One region of the Bacillus sp. 05T21 genome, then DNA from elsewhere that is predicted to be linked to it. Evidence: predicted binding sites of a transcription regulator. Region 1 holds the regulator's gene; each other region holds the start of a gene.
The links. The regulator Rex, encoded in region 1, represses fermentation and respiration genes when NADH is low (regulators of the CRP and FNR family bind a similar motif). The targets are predictions, from matches to a motif close to TTGTGAAATATTTCACAA.

Region 2: the regulator Rex is predicted to act here: its motif matches at 1,643-1,660, upstream of AC1DKZ_RS24605 (DoxX family membrane protein).
Region 3: the regulator Rex is predicted to act here: its motif matches at 1,748-1,765, upstream of AC1DKZ_RS17545 (L-lactate dehydrogenase).
Region 4: the regulator Rex is predicted to act here: its motif matches at 1,919-1,936, upstream of pflB (formate C-acetyltransferase).

The regions. Positions count from the first base shown of each region.
Region 1 is NZ_JBFTMD010000049.1:7,536-11,781, forward strand. It holds gene groL (chaperonin GroEL) at 1-350, opposite strand, end outside; gene groES (co-chaperone GroES) at 388-672, opposite strand; gene AC1DKZ_RS31585 (CPBP family intramembrane glutamic endopeptidase) at 1,075-1,824, shown strand; gene AC1DKZ_RS31590 (YdiK family protein) at 1,821-2,012, shown strand; gene AC1DKZ_RS31595 (redox-sensing transcriptional repressor Rex) at 2,042-2,671, opposite strand; gene AC1DKZ_RS31600 (ABC-F family ATP-binding cassette domain-containing protein) at 2,859-4,246, shown strand, end outside.
Region 2 is NZ_JBFTMD010000019.1:76,095-80,340, forward strand. It holds gene AC1DKZ_RS24595 (methionine ABC transporter permease) at 1-507, shown strand, start outside; gene AC1DKZ_RS24600 (SDR family oxidoreductase) at 556-1,332, opposite strand; gene AC1DKZ_RS24605 (DoxX family membrane protein) at 1,707-2,213, shown strand; gene AC1DKZ_RS24610 (S9 family peptidase) at 2,395-4,246, opposite strand, start outside.
Region 3 is NZ_JBFTMD010000009.1:83,913-88,158, reverse strand. It holds gene AC1DKZ_RS17550 (PTS sugar transporter subunit IIC) at 1-683, opposite strand, end outside; gene AC1DKZ_RS17545 (L-lactate dehydrogenase) at 706-1,656, opposite strand; gene AC1DKZ_RS17540 (spore coat protein) at 1,903-2,151, opposite strand; gene AC1DKZ_RS17535 (hypothetical protein) at 2,165-2,350, opposite strand; gene AC1DKZ_RS17530 (lysostaphin resistance A-like protein) at 2,494-3,207, opposite strand; gene AC1DKZ_RS17525 (MBL fold metallo-hydrolase) at 3,607-4,246, opposite strand, start outside.
Region 4 is NZ_JBFTMD010000011.1:27,358-31,603, forward strand. It holds gene pflB (formate C-acetyltransferase) at 1-1,808, opposite strand, end outside; gene AC1DKZ_RS19030 (glycosyltransferase family 2 protein) at 2,148-3,695, opposite strand; gene AC1DKZ_RS19035 (NAD-dependent epimerase/dehydratase family protein) at 3,688-4,246, opposite strand, start outside.

The sequences.
Region 1 (4,246 bases):
TTACGAAGACCCATTGGGTTTGCACCAGCTGTTACGTTTTTAAGACCTTCACGAATCATAGCTTGCGCTAATACAGTTGCAGTTGTCGTTCCGTCACCAGCTACATCGTTTGTTTTGCTAGCAACTTCTGCTACTAATTTCGCACCCATGTTTTCGAATGCATCTTCTAATTCGATTTCTTTTGCGATTGTTACACCGTCATTTGTAATAAGTGGTGAACCGAATTTTTTCTCAAGTACAACGTTACGACCTTTTGGTCCAAGCGTTACTTTTACTGCGTTTGCAAGAGTGTCGACACCGCGAAGCATCGAACGACGTGCTTCTTCACTAAATTTAATATCTTTTGCCATAATAATTGACCCCCTTGGATTTTTAAAATGTATATAATTAACCGATAATTGCTAAAATGTCACTTTCACGTAAAATCAAGTAGTCTGTACCTTCGTATTTCACTTCAGTACCTGCATATTTTGAGAAGATGATAAGATCACCTGCTGCTACCTCTAAAGCAACACGCTCACCATTTTCAAGCACTCGGCCTGTACCTACTGCAATAACTTTACCCTCTTGTGGTTTTTCTTTTGCAGTTTCTGGTAATACAATACCACTTGCTGTTTTTTCTTCTGCTTGAACAAGTTCAATTACAACGCGATCACCTAATGGCTTTAGCATGAACAACAACCTCCTCATTTTGTTATGTAAATTTTATTTATTAGCACTCAAGTCACACGAGTGCTAACACACTTCTAATAATAAATAATCTCAATTTCTTTTGCAAGTAAAAAAATCATAATTTTTTCGCAAATTACTTTATGCACTTTCCTATATAGCATTACTTCTTCTACTGCCTTTACCATATGAATCGTTGTTCCCACTTCTTGTATGTTACAATATGAAAGACACCCTAAGTTGTTTTCGCTAAACGTACAACTTTTTCCTGTCTCCTATTTTATTTTCAAATACTTATTTACAAAAAAAATATAATTCAAATGAAAGTTTATATCGTAGGTAGCATATTTACATGTTATCCTACCTTATCTCATACACTAGAGTTAGAAAGGATGGTTAAACCATTTGAAGAAACAATATTGGTGGATTATCGTTACATACATTTTAATGCAGTTATCTGGAATTGTTGGCTTACCACTACTCCTAAAAACAGGACTCTATGATAATAGAGGATTTACCATGGAGGAAAAAGGTCAAATCATAACGGGACATTGGGCAATCATTAGCTTCTTTGTTGCATTATGCATCGTGCTTTGGTTACTTAGAATAGATATTCGTGACAGGCATTTAGATAAAATGCGTGTTACGATCCCAGCTACAGTTGGTTGGATTATAATCGGTATTCTCTTAGCTTTCTCTTCCCAAATAATTGCCGGTATGATCGAAATGCGTCTACTAGGAATTAAACAAGGTTCGGAAAATACAATGAAGCTGATGGAAATTGCAAGAACGACACCTTGGTTCCTCATTGTTGTATCTATAATCGGACCTATCTTAGAGGAAATCGTATTTAGAAAAATTTTATTTGGCACACTTTATAAGAGATTTAATTTCTTTGTTGCTGCTATCATTAGTTCACTAGTATTCGCGGCGATTCATTTTGATTTTACTCACTTATTGGTATACACTTCTATGGGGCTCGTATTCGCCTTTTTATACGTAAAAACGAAACGAATTATAGTTCCTATTGCAGCCCATGTGGCAATGAATACATTAGTCGCTATTGGACAAATTTTTATGAGTAATGAGCAAATTCAAGAAATGATTAAAGAAGCTGAAAAAATGCAAGGCTTTATCGGAGGATTTTTAGTATGAGAAACTCACCATTGTTCATGGCTGCATTGTACTTTCTTCTTGGATGTATCTTTACACGCTTCGCCATTACGAACGTAACAGATACAATCTGGAATATGTGGACAATACTATTTGCAGTTATGGCAACAATTGATTTTAATTTGGCACTTCGCCTTATCTTAGTTAAATTCACAAAGAAAAAACAATAATAAAACGCAGAGGTCATCTCCTCTGCGTTTTATTGTGGATAATTCTTCAAAAAGTAAACAAGCGTTTGTAACTCTACAGCTAAATCAATGTGATGAATTCTTATATTCTCTGACACATTTAAGCGTGCTGGTGTGAAATTTAAAATACCATGCACGTTCGTTTCTGCCAATCTATCTGCCACAGATTGCGCTACTGTAGCGGGTACTGTTAATATTGCCACTTGTATATCAGTTGATAAACGTTCTTCTAGTTCATCCAAATGATATACAGGAATGCCTCCGATTTCTGTTCCAACTTTCTCTTCACTAACATCAAACGCCATTTCAATTTTTGTATTATTGTTTTTCGTGAAATTATAATGTAAGAAAGCGGTCCCTAAATTACCTACTCCAATAAGTGCCACGCGTGTTATATCATCTTGGTCGAGTGTTTCACGGAAAAATGATAATAAATAATTTACGTTATATCCATATCCTTTTTTCCCTAACGCTCCAAAATATGAAAAATCTCTTCGAATAGTTGCGGAATCAACCTTTACCGCTTCACTCAATTCGGCTGATGAAACACGTTGCTTACCAGAAAGAGATAAGTTTTGGATAAATCGATAGTATAGAGGCAATCGTTTGGCAGTGGCCTGTGGAATTTTTTGCTGATCCATATAACCTCTCCTCTCTTCCTATCTTTATTCTTATACTCGAATCAAATACAGAAGTTTAGTACTCATGAATTTCCTTGTATAATAAAGAGAAGAAGTATTCTCTCTTTATTTTAAACTATACACTATTTTTAGTATGATTGAGAAATATAAACATGGCAAAGTTAAGAAATTATTTGAGGTGAAAACATTGATATTATTACAAGTGAATGGGCTTTCGAAATTATACGGTGCAGAAACGATTCTTGCAAACATAAAATTGGAAGTACAAACAAAAGATCGTATCGCATTAGTCGGACGAAATGGAGCCGGAAAATCTACATTATTAAAAATAATAGCTGGCGAGTTATCTCATGATGGTGGTGAAATTATAAAACCGAAAGATGTCTCAATGGGGTATTTAGCTCAAAATACCGGATTAGAAACGTCTTTAACAATTTGGGATGAAATGTTAACCGTCTTTACACACTTGCAGCAGATGGAGACAAAACTTCGAAGGCTAGAGCAAGAGATGGGAAAAGAAGAAAACTTTTCAAATGCGGCTATATATGAGAAATTATTAGCTGATTATGACCAATTACAATTAGATTATAAGGATCAAGGCGGCTATCAGTACGAAGCGGATATACGCTCAATTTTAAGCGGTCTTGGCTTCCCAGTTGAAACGCATCAGACGAAAATTTCCACATTAAGTGGTGGACAAAAGACTCGATTAGCTCTTGGGAAATTATTATTAACTAGACCAGACTTACTTATTTTAGACGAACCTACAAACCATTTGGACATTGAGACACTAACAAGGCTTGAACAATATTTACAAGGCTATCCTGGCGCGATTTTAATCGTTTCCCATGACCGTTATTTCTTAGATAAACTCGTTACACAAGTATACGAAATTTCTAATAAGGAAAGCCGACGATTTGTTGGTAACTACAGTAAATATTTAGATTCAAAATCAGCTCTATACGAGCAAGAGATGAAGCGTTATGAAAAACAACAAGATGAAATTTCTAAACTGGAAGACTTTGTACAAAAAAATATAGCTCGTGCATCTACGACAAAACGCGCTCAAAGTCGCCGTAAACAATTAGACAGAATGGAAGTATTAACTAGACCATTAGGCGATTCTAAATCAGCTTCCTTCCACTTCGATATTGAAAAACAAAGTGGAAATGATGTTTTACAAGTGAAAGATGCAACTATTGGCTATTATCAGGAACCGATTATTGAACATGTAAATATGCGCTTAACTCGCGGTGACAGTGTTGCCTTAGTTGGGCCGAACGGAATTGGAAAATCTACATTATTAAAATCCATTGTGAATAAGTTACAGCTATTACATGGAAACGTTGCTTTCGGATCAAATGTATCTGTTGGTTATTATGATCAAGAACAAGCCAACTTAACATCTTCGAAGCGAGTTTTAAATGAATTATGGGATGAATATCCCCTGCAACCTGAAAAAGAAATTCGCACTATACTAGGCAACTTTTTATTCACAGGGGATGATGTACTCAAACCCGTATCTTCTCTTAGTGGTGGACAAAAGGCTCGACTAGCTCTTGCAAAACTTATGAT
Region 2 (4,246 bases), on a different contig from region 1:
AAAATTATCTATCCTATTCTTAATACAGTTATTAATATCATTCGTTCTCTTCCATTTATCATTCTATTATTCTTCATTTTACCTTTTACAAAGTTTCTAATGGGAACGTCCATTGGCGTACAAGGTGTTATCGTACCACTTGTTGTCTTCACAGCCCCTTACATTGCCCGTTTAATGGAAACTGCTTTATTAGAAGTGGACCGTGGTGTCATTGAAGCATATCAAGCAATGGGAGTCTCTACTTTAAAAATCATTTGGCACGTTATGATTAAAGAAGCTCGCCCGTCTCTCGTACTTGGATTAACAATCGCAACGATCGGCTTAATCGGTGCAACAGCAATGGCTGGACTTGTAGGTGCTGGCGGCCTTGGTGATTTAGCATATCGATTCGGGCATTTACGCTACGAACCTGAAGTAATGTATGCAACAGTCTTTATTTTGATTATCCTCGTTCAAGGATTACAGTCATTAGGGAATGGTATAGCACGAAGATTGAAGAAAGATTAAAAAGAAGGTATCTCACTGAAATGAGATACCTTCTTTTTAATTATAAAATTATCTCTTAAATCCACCTTCTGAATGAATAACTTGCCCTGTAATCCATTCGGCTTCTTCGCTCACTAAAAACTTAATAAGCCTTGCTGCATCCCTCGGCTCACCAATTCTCCCAAAAGGAAACATCGGTCTTAATCCTTGCTTTATCTCCTCAGTCATCCATCCTGTACTAGTTGGACCTGGATTAATTGCATTCACTGTTATCCCTAAATGGGCCACTTCCGCTGATAACGTACTAGTAAGAGCGTCAATTGCTCCCTTCGTTGTTGCATACGCTAATTCTCCTGCCATAGGTCCTTTAAATTGTCCCGACGTCATATTCACAATTCTACCACCAGATTTCTTATCAAACCTTTGGGCAAATTGACTACTTAACAATGTAGTCGCACGAACATTTACCATGTAGTGCTTATCTAGTTCTTCAGCAGTCAAATTAGAGAAATCATTATTTGTAGAATATGCTGCATTATTAATTAATATATGAGGGTACCCTAATTGTTCAGTAACTTTATTTATAAGCTGATTTGATGCATCATTCTGAGTTAGATCTAACTCCATGCTCGATACTTTGACACCGTTTTGTATCAACTTTTCTTTTAATTGTATTTGTTCATTTTTATCAACGCCCCAAGGCATCTCTTTATCGTATTCTGTCCAATACGTAAAAAATATATCGTATCCAGCCTCTGCTAACTCCGTGCAAATAGCTGCTCCTATACCGTCTAGACGACTAACACCTGTAACAACAGCTACTTTATTTTTCAATTGATTCATCATATACTCCTCCAAGTTTAAAGGACGCATATTTTATATAAGAGATATAAATTTCCCCACATAGGCATCTACCCTTACAAAGGGGATGTACAAGCTAAATATGCAGTCCTTGAATGATTTACAGATAGCTAAATAAACCCTCACTTACGAGAGAAAAATTCATCTATCTAATTTCTAATCATTACAAGTTCATCCACATATCTACTCTTTGCCTCCTTTTGATATATCTCCATTATTAGTCTACCAAAATAGATGAAATGTTACAAAAAATAAAACAATTACTCCTAACCTATTTTTGTTCACATTTCCTCCATTGTGAATTTATTCACAATGGATATATAATAAACATGTAAATACAATACATTGGAGGGATTTCAATGGTTATCAATTTTTTAAGAACTGATAAACGCGCTACTTTCATATTATTATTTTTACGACTTTACATAGGATATGCATGGCTCGCTGCTGGAATAGGAAAAGTTTTTGGACAGTCTTTTGATGCAAGTGGTTTTCTAAAAGGAGCTATCGCTCAAGCATCAGGTGACCACCCTGCAGTACAAGGTTGGTGGGCAGATTTTCTTCAACATTTTGTTCTTCCAAACGCAGACCTATTTAGCTTTTTAGTTCAATGGGGAGAAATTTTAGTAGGGCTAGGTTTGATTTTAGGTGGATTAACAAAAACAGCTGCATTTTTCGGCATCATAATGAACCTTTCATTTTTATTAAGCGGAACTGTTAGTGTAAACCCAAACCTGCTTATTTTAACTATGTTCATTTTAGTTGCAGGACATAATGCTGGACGTATTGGATTAGATGGTTATGTTTTCTCAAAACTTTTCAAAAAAAATAACCGTGAAGCATATAAATTAAGTAAAACTGCATAAGAATAGTTCATCTTTTAAATATAAATAAGGAAAGAGCCTACATTCAGGCTCTTTTCTCATTTACACCAAAACATTTCACAGTTTGCCTTATCCGAAATGTGAAACTCAATCATATATAACCGAATAAATGTGTACGACTTTATTTCAAGCACCTAAAAAGCTTAAAGACTACAACAAGCCATTATAAAACCCTAAATTCTTTCATACTTTCTCCAAGAATATAGTGTGAAAACCACATCAAATTCTGCTTCATAATAGCCACATTAATTCTTGGCTGGTCAGAACTATATGCCATTCCTTTAAAAATAATTAATTCTGTATCAACTTCCATATCCCTTAACCCTTGATATAGCTCATATGCATTGGAAGTTGGAATCCTTGCATCCTTTTCGCCATGTTGGATTAAGGTAGGCGTACAGGCTGATTTAATATATGTCATTGGCGATGTTTTTGTATATATATCTGGATCATTCCATGGAGTATTTCCTAAATGCATTCTAATAAAGTAAGGGATATCTGTATTTACATAATGGGTACTCCAGTTAGTAATTCCGCCCCCAACTGAAATAGCTTTAAATCTATTACTAAACGTAGAACAGAAGGCCGATATATATCCTCCGTTACTCCATCCCATAACTCCTACTCTATCTTTATCTACAATCCCTTGCTCAACTAGTTCATCCACTCCAGATATAACATCCTCATAGTCAGCAATTCCCTGTTTTCTATAGTTGGCTTTTAAGAACTCATTACCATAGCCAGAACTTCCTCTATAGTTTAGCTCTAAAACTATAAAGCCTTTTTCGATAAACTGCTCAATCGGATATTTCTCATTAAAACAGTCTGAGAATATCGGAAAAGATGCCCAAGCTGGTCCACCATGGATTACTACTAATAAAGGATATTTTTTGTTGGCATCAAAATCTACTGGGGTTGATAAAACACCCTCTATTTCAAGACCATCACTACTTTGCCATGAGATTATTTCCCTGTTACTTTTCAGCTTCCCTTTAAAAAAGCTATTTTCATCCGTTATTTTTTTATCGTCTAAATAGATTTCAAAGGTTTCATTTGTTATAGCCTTACTATAGGATATATGATGTCCATCCCTTGTTATAGAAGCATCCATTATAAAGCCATCTACTTTGTCACTTAACATTTCCACAGTGCCATCTTCACATAGCAACCCAATGAGATAATTAGTTTTATCCTGCCATCTAATTAAAATCCCCTTATCTGTCCACTGTAATGGCATAACCGTACTATCAAAGTTTGTTAGAGGCTGAATTACCTCTCCAGTATTCATATCATATATCTCTAATATACTTTCTTGTATATGGTTTCTATAGTACTCCTTCTCCCTTATGCTTGCTGAGTAACATATTTTGCTGCCCTCAGGAGAAAAGCAAACGCTCCCGCCCAACAACTTATCTACATTCATCTTTTGTAGTTCCTCAACTTCAACATCTAATATGTATAGATCACCATTCATATGATCGTTTAGGCTTGGTGTAGCCATAAATACAACCTTTTTCCCATCATTTGAAATATCAAAGTTATGTATATAAAAATCCTTACCCTCCGTTAATTGATAAAGACCGCTAATCTCACGTTCCTCTTTATCATTTTGTATCCCTTTTTCTATTTCAATGTAATATAAACAATTATTCTGATGTTCCTTACCTACATGGTGGAAGTCCCCATATAGCTCTTTACGTTTCTTTATTTCCTCACATTCTTTTGACTGTGCAACATAATAAAAACCTTTACCAGTAGGCTCCCATTTGAATGTACTGACCCCTTCTTTCTCATCAGTAATTTGTAACTCACTATAACCATCTATTGACTTAACAAAGATTTGATTTTTCTTATTATCCCTCTCACCAACTGGGCTAAGGTATGCGATATCCCTAGAATCTGGGGACCATAATGGGTGTATACTGTCTATATCCCCAGTTGTTAATGGGTAACTCTGCTCCTTATCTTTTTCATATATCCATATATGATTCCTATATGTATTGTCTTTCCAGTTA
Region 3 (4,246 bases), on a different contig from region 1:
ATGCCGCCTAAGTTATTTTCTTTCGCTGAAATAACAGAGAATCCGATAAATTGAGCAACACATCCTGCAAGTGCTGCACCGCCTGCAACACCGTCTAAGCTAAGCGCTATCGCTAACGCAGCTGATGAAGCTGGAGAAATAAGTAACAATCCCCAAACTACAGCAATCACGATAGAAGCGATAAACGGGCTACCAGCTGAACTATCTTTAATGAATGCTCCAACTGTATTTAAAACTGGGCTAATATTTTGAGCTAACCAAATACCGACTAAACCAGAACCTAATATTGCTGCAAATGGAACGAGCATCATATCTAAAGCAGTTTTTCCGCTTAATCGTTTACCAATATAAACTGCTAAAGTCGCTGTTAATAATGCACCGATTGGTTCACCTGTTTTAATGATGAGACCAGCTTCAGTAATTGAAATTGAACCAGCTCCAATTGCTCCAGCTACCATCGCTGAGAAAATTACGAGTCCGTTTGCACCGAGCATAAAGGCAATCCCGGCTCCAATTGCTGGTGCCATAAGTGATTTTGCAACAATTCCGATTGTAATAAGTAATGGGATATCAACAATTCTTCCTATATTTTCGATCAGTAAACCAATTCCAAGGGATACGAAAATACCCTGTGCGATTCCGGCTGAAGCTTTAAACACACGAGACATTATATATTCCTTCATTTGTTTCACCTTCTCCTATAATTTAGTAACCAATTGTTTTCATATAATCGCGTAAAACATCGTTTGATTTTGCAAAGCGACTTTCTTCATCTTCTGATAAGTTTAGTTCTACCACTTCTCTTATACCATCTCTAGTAATAATTGCTGGTACTCCTGTACAAATATCGTATTCGCCATATTCACCATCTAAAATGGCTGAAACAGCGATAACACGGTGATCATCATTGAAAATTGAGCGAGCAATATAAGCTAAAGAATTTCCGATTCCGTAATAAGTAGTTCCTTTGCGCTTATAAATTTCCCATCCAGCTTTTGCAGTCTTCTCAACGATTTCATCTAAATCTATTTCACCTAAGCGTTCTTTTTGTTCCTCTAAAATTTGCAGAATTGATTTTCCACCAACAGTTACGTGAGACCAAGCAACCATTTGAGAATCACCATGTTCTCCTAATGAATACCCATGAATACTACGAGGATCTACATGTAACATTTCAGATAAAATTGTTCTTAAGCGAGAAGAATCTAATGATGTACCAGTACCTATCACACGATTTCTAGGTAATCCAGATAATTTCCACACTTGATATGTAATAATATCAACTGGGTTCGATGCGAGTAAGAAAATACCATCAAATCCACTTTCCATTACGCCGCCAACAATGCTTTCCATAATCTTTGCACTTGCTCCTAAAGTGTCTAAACGGCTTTGTCCAGGTTTTGGCGCTGGTCCTGCTGTAATAATTACAATGTCCATATCTTTGCAGTCTTCATAACTTCCTGCATATACTTTTGTTCTTGTATTTGTAAAGTTAATGCAATGTGATAAATCCATCGCTTCTCCAACTGCTCGTTCATGATTTATATCAATTAATAATAATTCTTCACATATGCCTTGATTCACAATTGAATACGCACAGCTCGATCCAACTAATCCAGTACCAATAATTGCAATTTTTCTTGTGTTTCTATTCATAGCAATCTCTCCTAATCGATCATGTAATCTATTTCTTTTGTTCTTTACACTCCTAATTATAAAGATTCCCACGATAGAAACCATGGATACTTTGTGAAACATTGAACAAACTTTTGTCCTTTTTGTGAATTGTTATATTCAATTTTCGTCATATTTGTTACAACTGAAAAAATATTTTTTATGTATTTATTGACATATACCAAACAAAAAAACGAGCGAATCCATTCGCTCGTTTCATTCATCACACTATTCCGCACTTAATTGACTTTTTAATTGCTGTACAATCATTGGATTAGCAGGTGCTGCCGGTTTGTAATAACTCTTTTGCTTTGCGTATTCATACATATTACGTTGACGCATCTCATCTTGATTACGAATTTGAATTAACGTTTGATGTAACTGTTCATTATCAGACTGAGAAATATAATTTGCATAACTTGTTAAACTTGAATTTAACCCTGCTAAATAATCATTTACCATATCTTTTTCATTCATTTCTCTCTTCCTCCTATCCTAGAAAAGTCATTAATTGTTGTTTCGTATTTCGTGCATCTTGTGCATCCTTCTCAAGCATTTGCTTTAGCTGTGGGTCCGTACAAGCCTGTGCATACTGTTCCAATTTGTTAATAATCGTCGCATGTCCACCAATTAAATGACGTAAGTTTTCTACTTCAAGCTCTGTTAAATTTTGCATATAACATACCCGCCTTTCTTTGTTCATTCATCATTAGTATTTGGTTCTTTTTGGATTGTATTCATTAACTTTTCCCATATATAAACAAAATAAAAGATGAATAGCTAGGCCATTCATCTTTTCTGCTAAATATTCATTCAAATTTATAAAGAAACAATCATACTTATACTCACAAGTAGGTTCCATACAATATGTAAAATGATGCTAGGTACAATAGATTGTGTTTTCTTATATAACATAGCAAATACAATCCCCATAATCATTGCCGTAATCGGAAAACCACCATGAAGAATCCCAAAGATGAAGGAAGAAATAATAGTACCAACTAGAAAACTATATTTCTTTTCAAAAAATCGATACAAAATACCTCTATATAAAATTTCTTCTTTAATTGGTGTAATTATAGCAACACTTAACACATATATAATACTTTGTAGACTATTTTGAAGTCCTAAGCTCCCTAATTGATCTCGTTGCTGCTCTGCACTTTCAAAGCTAAACAACTCTAACATTACATACTGAGTTAATGCAATGATGATAAAACCTATTAATAAATACAAGTAGGTTTTCCCATTTTTTAAAACAGATACATCCCAAATGTTCTTAATAAAATGAAGCACTGGTTTATAAGCAAATAAAACAATAGTAACAACAGCTGCATCAAATAGAAGTAAATAATATCCCTCTAAATTAGCACGTAATACCTCTTCTCCAAAAATTCCAAGGGCTAAAGCAAGAAATAATCCCCCTAAGAGTGAGAACCCTAGAATGCTTGCAATCGTTACAACTAGATTTTTATATGTTATGTTATCTACTTTTCTTTCTGCATTATACGCGTCTAACACTGTTTTTCTCATACTATTCCTCCATTTGTTTTCATTCCCTTAACGAAAAACCTTTAATGTAAATATATAGATAATATAACAATTTTTTTCAAAAAGAATAATATGCAATTTTACATATCATGAAAGCTTTGTATTATATAGTTTTTTGAATTAGATTACTATAGAATAATTATTAGATGAAATTCCAAAAATTTCTTATCTATCCACCATAACCCTCGCATCATATAAAACTTACTAATTGAAGGAGAAATGAACATGAAAACACATGACTTCCTTACAGAAATCCAGAAGGGCCCTGAACCTAATCCCTATCAAGACCCTATCGCATTTATTTTCGTTTGCTTTTCCTTAGCCATATACACATTTTTCAAACCTGCAAGATAATATCATCTAGCAAAAAGAGCCTCAAAATTATTTGAGGCTCTTTCTAGTTAAATTCCTTTCTGCTTCTTCAATCGCTAGTTTCATGCGTAGCAAAGGATCTTTAATCATCTTTCCGTGCCCTGTCGCCAATATAGATGGTTTATATTCCAGCAATTTTTGAGCGCTTGCCAAGGCAGTTTCTGCATCCCAAGTCCCAAACACAGGAAACGGAAAGAGCCACTTTATTTGTCCTGCGACCGCCACTCCTCCTTTAGTTTGAAACGCATCTCCAACAATTAGTGCATCGTTCCTCGTATCTAAAAACGCCATTGAACCTGGTGTATGACCTGGAGTCTCAATCGCTAAAAGAGAACCAATTTGATCACCCTCTTGAAGAAGAATATCTGGAATCGTCTTTATCTTTTTGGACACACCCACTTTTATCGGTGTGTTTCGTTCTCCATTTTGCAGTGCCATATCTCCTTCAAGTAAATGAGCATCTCTTTTAGAAATATAAACCGTAACATCCGGCAGCTCGTGTTTTATCGCATCAAGTGCTCCTATATGGTCATCATGCGCATGTGTAATAACAATATTCGTAATCGGTTTCCCTATTTTTCGAGCCGATTCTAAAATCTTCATTGCACAAAATGGTAAAGCTGCATCAATTAAATTTAATCCTGTTTCT
Region 4 (4,246 bases), on a different contig from region 1:
GATGTGATTGTTAAGATTGACATTGTATGAACAGAATTACGGTATGTTTTATGTTTGCGAAGCTTGTTCATAAATGTTTTCACAAGATTTACTGCAATTTCATCTACACGATCATCATTGTTACCGTATTTAGGGAAATCTCCCTCAATTTCGAAATCAACTGCAATACCATTTTCATCACGAATTGGTTTTACTTGTGCATATTTAATTGCACTTAAAGAATCTGCTACTACAGATAATCCAGCGATACCTGTTGCCATTGTACGAAGAACATTTGTATCATGAAGTGCCATTTCAATACGTTCATAGCTATATTTATCGTGCATATAGTGAATTACATTTAATGTATTTAAGTATAGACCAGCTAACCATTCCATTGTCATATCGAATTTACGCATAACTTCTTCATAATCTAATACTTCAGAAGTAATTGGTGCGTATTCAGGACCAACTTGTGCTTTTGACTTTTCATCTTTACCACCGTTAACCGCATATAGTAATGCTTTCGCTAAGTTTGCACGTGCTCCGAAGAACTGCATTTGTTTACCGATTCTCATTGCTGATACACAACAAGCAATACCGTAGTCATCACCGTAGTCAGGACGCATAATGTCATCATTTTCGTATTGAATTGCTGATGTTTTAATAGACATTTTCGCACAGTAGTTTTTAAAGTTCTCTGGTAATTGTTTAGACCAAAGAACTGTTAAGTTTGGTTCTGGAGCTGGTCCTAAATTATCTAATGTATGCAAGAAACGGAATGAGTTTTTTGTTACTAACGGACGACCATCTAACGCCATACCACCGATAGATTCAGTTACCCAAGTTGGATCTCCAGAGAATAGTTCATTGTAATCAGGTGTTCTTGCAAATTTCACAAGACGTAATTTCATAATGAAGTGATCCACAATTTCTTGTGCTGCTTCTTCTGTTAAAGTACCATTTGCTAAATCTCTTTCAATGTAAACATCTAAGAATGTAGAGGTACGTCCAAGGCTCATTGCTGCCCCGTTTTGCTCTTTAATTGCTGCAAGATAAGCAAAGTATAACCATTGGAAAGCCTCTTGTGCATTTGTAGCTGGCTTAGAAATATCGAATCCATGAGAAGCAGCCATCTGTTTTAACTCTTGAAGTGCACGCATTTGCTCAGATAATTCTTCGCGTAAACGCATTGTATCTTCGCTCATTACACCACCAGTTAAATTATAATCAGCTTTTTTCGCTTCAATTAAATGATCTATACCATATAGCGCTACGCGGCGATAGTCACCGATAATACGTCCACGTCCATATGCATCTGGAAGACCAGTAATAACACCTGATTTACGAGCCGCTTTCATTTCTGGTGTGTATGCATCAAATACACCTTGATTATGAGTTTTACGCCAGTCTCTGAAAATACTGCTAAGTTCTTTATCCATTTCATATCCATACGCTTCACACGCTTGTTCCGCCATACGAATACCACCATATGGTTGTAAAGAACGTTTAAATGGTTTATCAGTTTGGAAACCGACCACTTTTTCAATATCTTTATTTAAATATCCTGGTTCATGTGATGTAATAGAAGAAACAATTTTTGTATCCATATCAAGAACGCCACCGTTTTCACGTTCCTTTGTTGTTAAATCCATTACTTGATCCCAAAGTTTTTTCGTTTCTTCAGTTGCTTCCGCTAAGAAAGAGTCTTCTCCCTCGTAAACGTTTACATTATTTAAAATGAAATCGCGAACATCAATCTCTGCTTTCCATTTTTCACCTTTAAAGTTTTCCCACGCGTTTTTTACATTTTCTAATACTTGAGTCATCCTAATCTCCTCCATTTTTGATTAGTACAGGACTACGTTTTTTTATATAACAGCTTACACACTTAGAATACTACTTTTTTTCGAAAGTGAACGAAATAGTTGTGACATGTTTGTGAAACATTGAGCAAACCACTGTATACATAGTGTTAACTTCATATAAAACTCTTTATAATTAACCCTTTCTTTAATTGTATTTTTTTGGTATTCTTATATACGAGTCCTATTTTGTAATATAAGAACGATACCCATTGTAGATCTGTAATACTCTTATCTCCTAATCTGTTATAGTTTTTATAACAGAGCAAAAAAGTGTACATACGTTGTACACTTTTTTTGTTACTACTCTAAAACATCTCTTTTTCTATTCCCATCATAGAATCCACCACGACTACCTTCCAATACAATTAATTGCTCTAACCCTTCTATATGATCACCTATAATTCGAAGGACAGCTGGAGGATGACCTATTTTTGCAAAATGTTCACTGGGACGAATACGGTTCATCTTATCGACCTCAACACGACTTACACATGCGATTTCGAATCCTGAAAGAATAGCTTTCACTTGCGCTACGCAAGGTGACAGTAAAGATCTATACCCAATTGCTTGCAAACATGTACGGCTAAACGCATTAGGTACAGCAATAAGAGAGCCTACTCCTAAATCTTTTCTATCACAAGCTAAATTTAATGCATATTTAAATGCTGTTACAAGATGAAGTGGTACTCTCAAATCTAAATAATGATTTAAATCATTTAATGCGACATCCGTTCCATCTGCAATAGCTTTTGCAAAGGGATATAGCTCACTAGCTGGAATAACAAAATCACCGTCTATAAATAAAACAATTTCTCCTTTTGCAAAATAAGTTCCAAGCGAACGCCCCACATCGTTTCCAAGTGCTTCTTTATACACAATTGTTGTTGCTCCCTTGTCTTTTGCAATTGTTGCCGTTTTATCGGACGAACCATTTACAACAACGATGATTTCAAAAGCTTCAATTTTGCGAAGCTCTTCTATAAGGTTTCCAATTGTTTTCTCTTCATTTTGCACAGGAATAATTACCGATAATTGCTCTCCTTTATACAACTTAGATGTAACGCCCCATCCTTGATAAAAATCTTCAAAATTTAGAGTATGATAGACACTCTCTCTTTTCCTATTTCCATCATAATATCCTCCGCGCCCATCGCTGCCTAATATCCGCTCTGCTACAGCTTCTATATGATCACCTATCATTCGTTTTTCAGATTGAGAAAGATCCGTGCCATATGCAGCATGCTCGAATGGACGAAATTTATTTGGCGTAATAACTTCAATTGCACAATGACGACTAATTCTCCATTTACTTTGTGCTAGGCGTAGATGAGCCACAATAGGATTAACAAAACATTCGTATCCAATACTTTGCACAACTTCCTTCGTCAGCGCATGAGGTACAGATAATAAAGAATCAATTTTTAATTCTTCACGCTCTAACATTGCATTTAATATTTGGCGCCATACTGTCACGGAGTGCGGTTTTTGTTTCTTTAAAAATAATGCGTCTACATTATTTAAAACGATGTCCGCCTGATCATGTAAAATCGGATTAAGGAATAATTGTAATTTTGAAGTTTGAATAGCAAAATCTCCATCTACAAACAGTAATACATCACCTATCGCATGTTTTGCACCAACTGCGCGTCCAACGTCGTTACCAAGTGACTCTTTATACTGGATTACTGTACATCCTAAGCTCTCAGCAATCGCTTCTGTACCATCATTACAACCATTTGCTACTACAATAATCTCTACTGGATTCAATGGTTTTACCGATTGAACCACATCTGAAATCGTATCCACTTCATTACATACGGGAATAATAACTGATAACGACTTAGCCATTGTTTTCTTCACGAAACCATTTAATAGTTTCTTTCAATCCTTGTTCCCACGTTACTTTCGCTTGAAACTGAACAAGTTCTCTTAATTTCGTTACGTCTGGTCTTCTATTTGGAATCTCTTCAAATCCATGTGGATATACTTCCTCAAATGGAACGTGCACAATTTTGGAAATAGACTTCGTTAATTTTTTTATATCTTCCGCTACTACCCTTATATTTTTTTCATTCTCAGAACCTATATTAATAATTTCACCATTTACCTTCTCATCCATTGCACAAATTGTTGCCTCGACCGCATCACTTACATACGTAAAGCAGCGTGTCTGCTTTCCATCTCCATACACGAGAATATCGTCACCTTGCAAAGCCGCACGAATAAATCGTGGAATTACTCCTGCGTACGGACCATCTTTCGCTCTTGGACCATAAATATTAAAATACCGAACAATCGTTACAGGTAAACCTTCTAATGCGTACCCTAAACATAATGTTTCCTCTAACGTTTTACAAATTGCATAACTCCAACGTATTTTGGAAGTTGCACCGTATAAA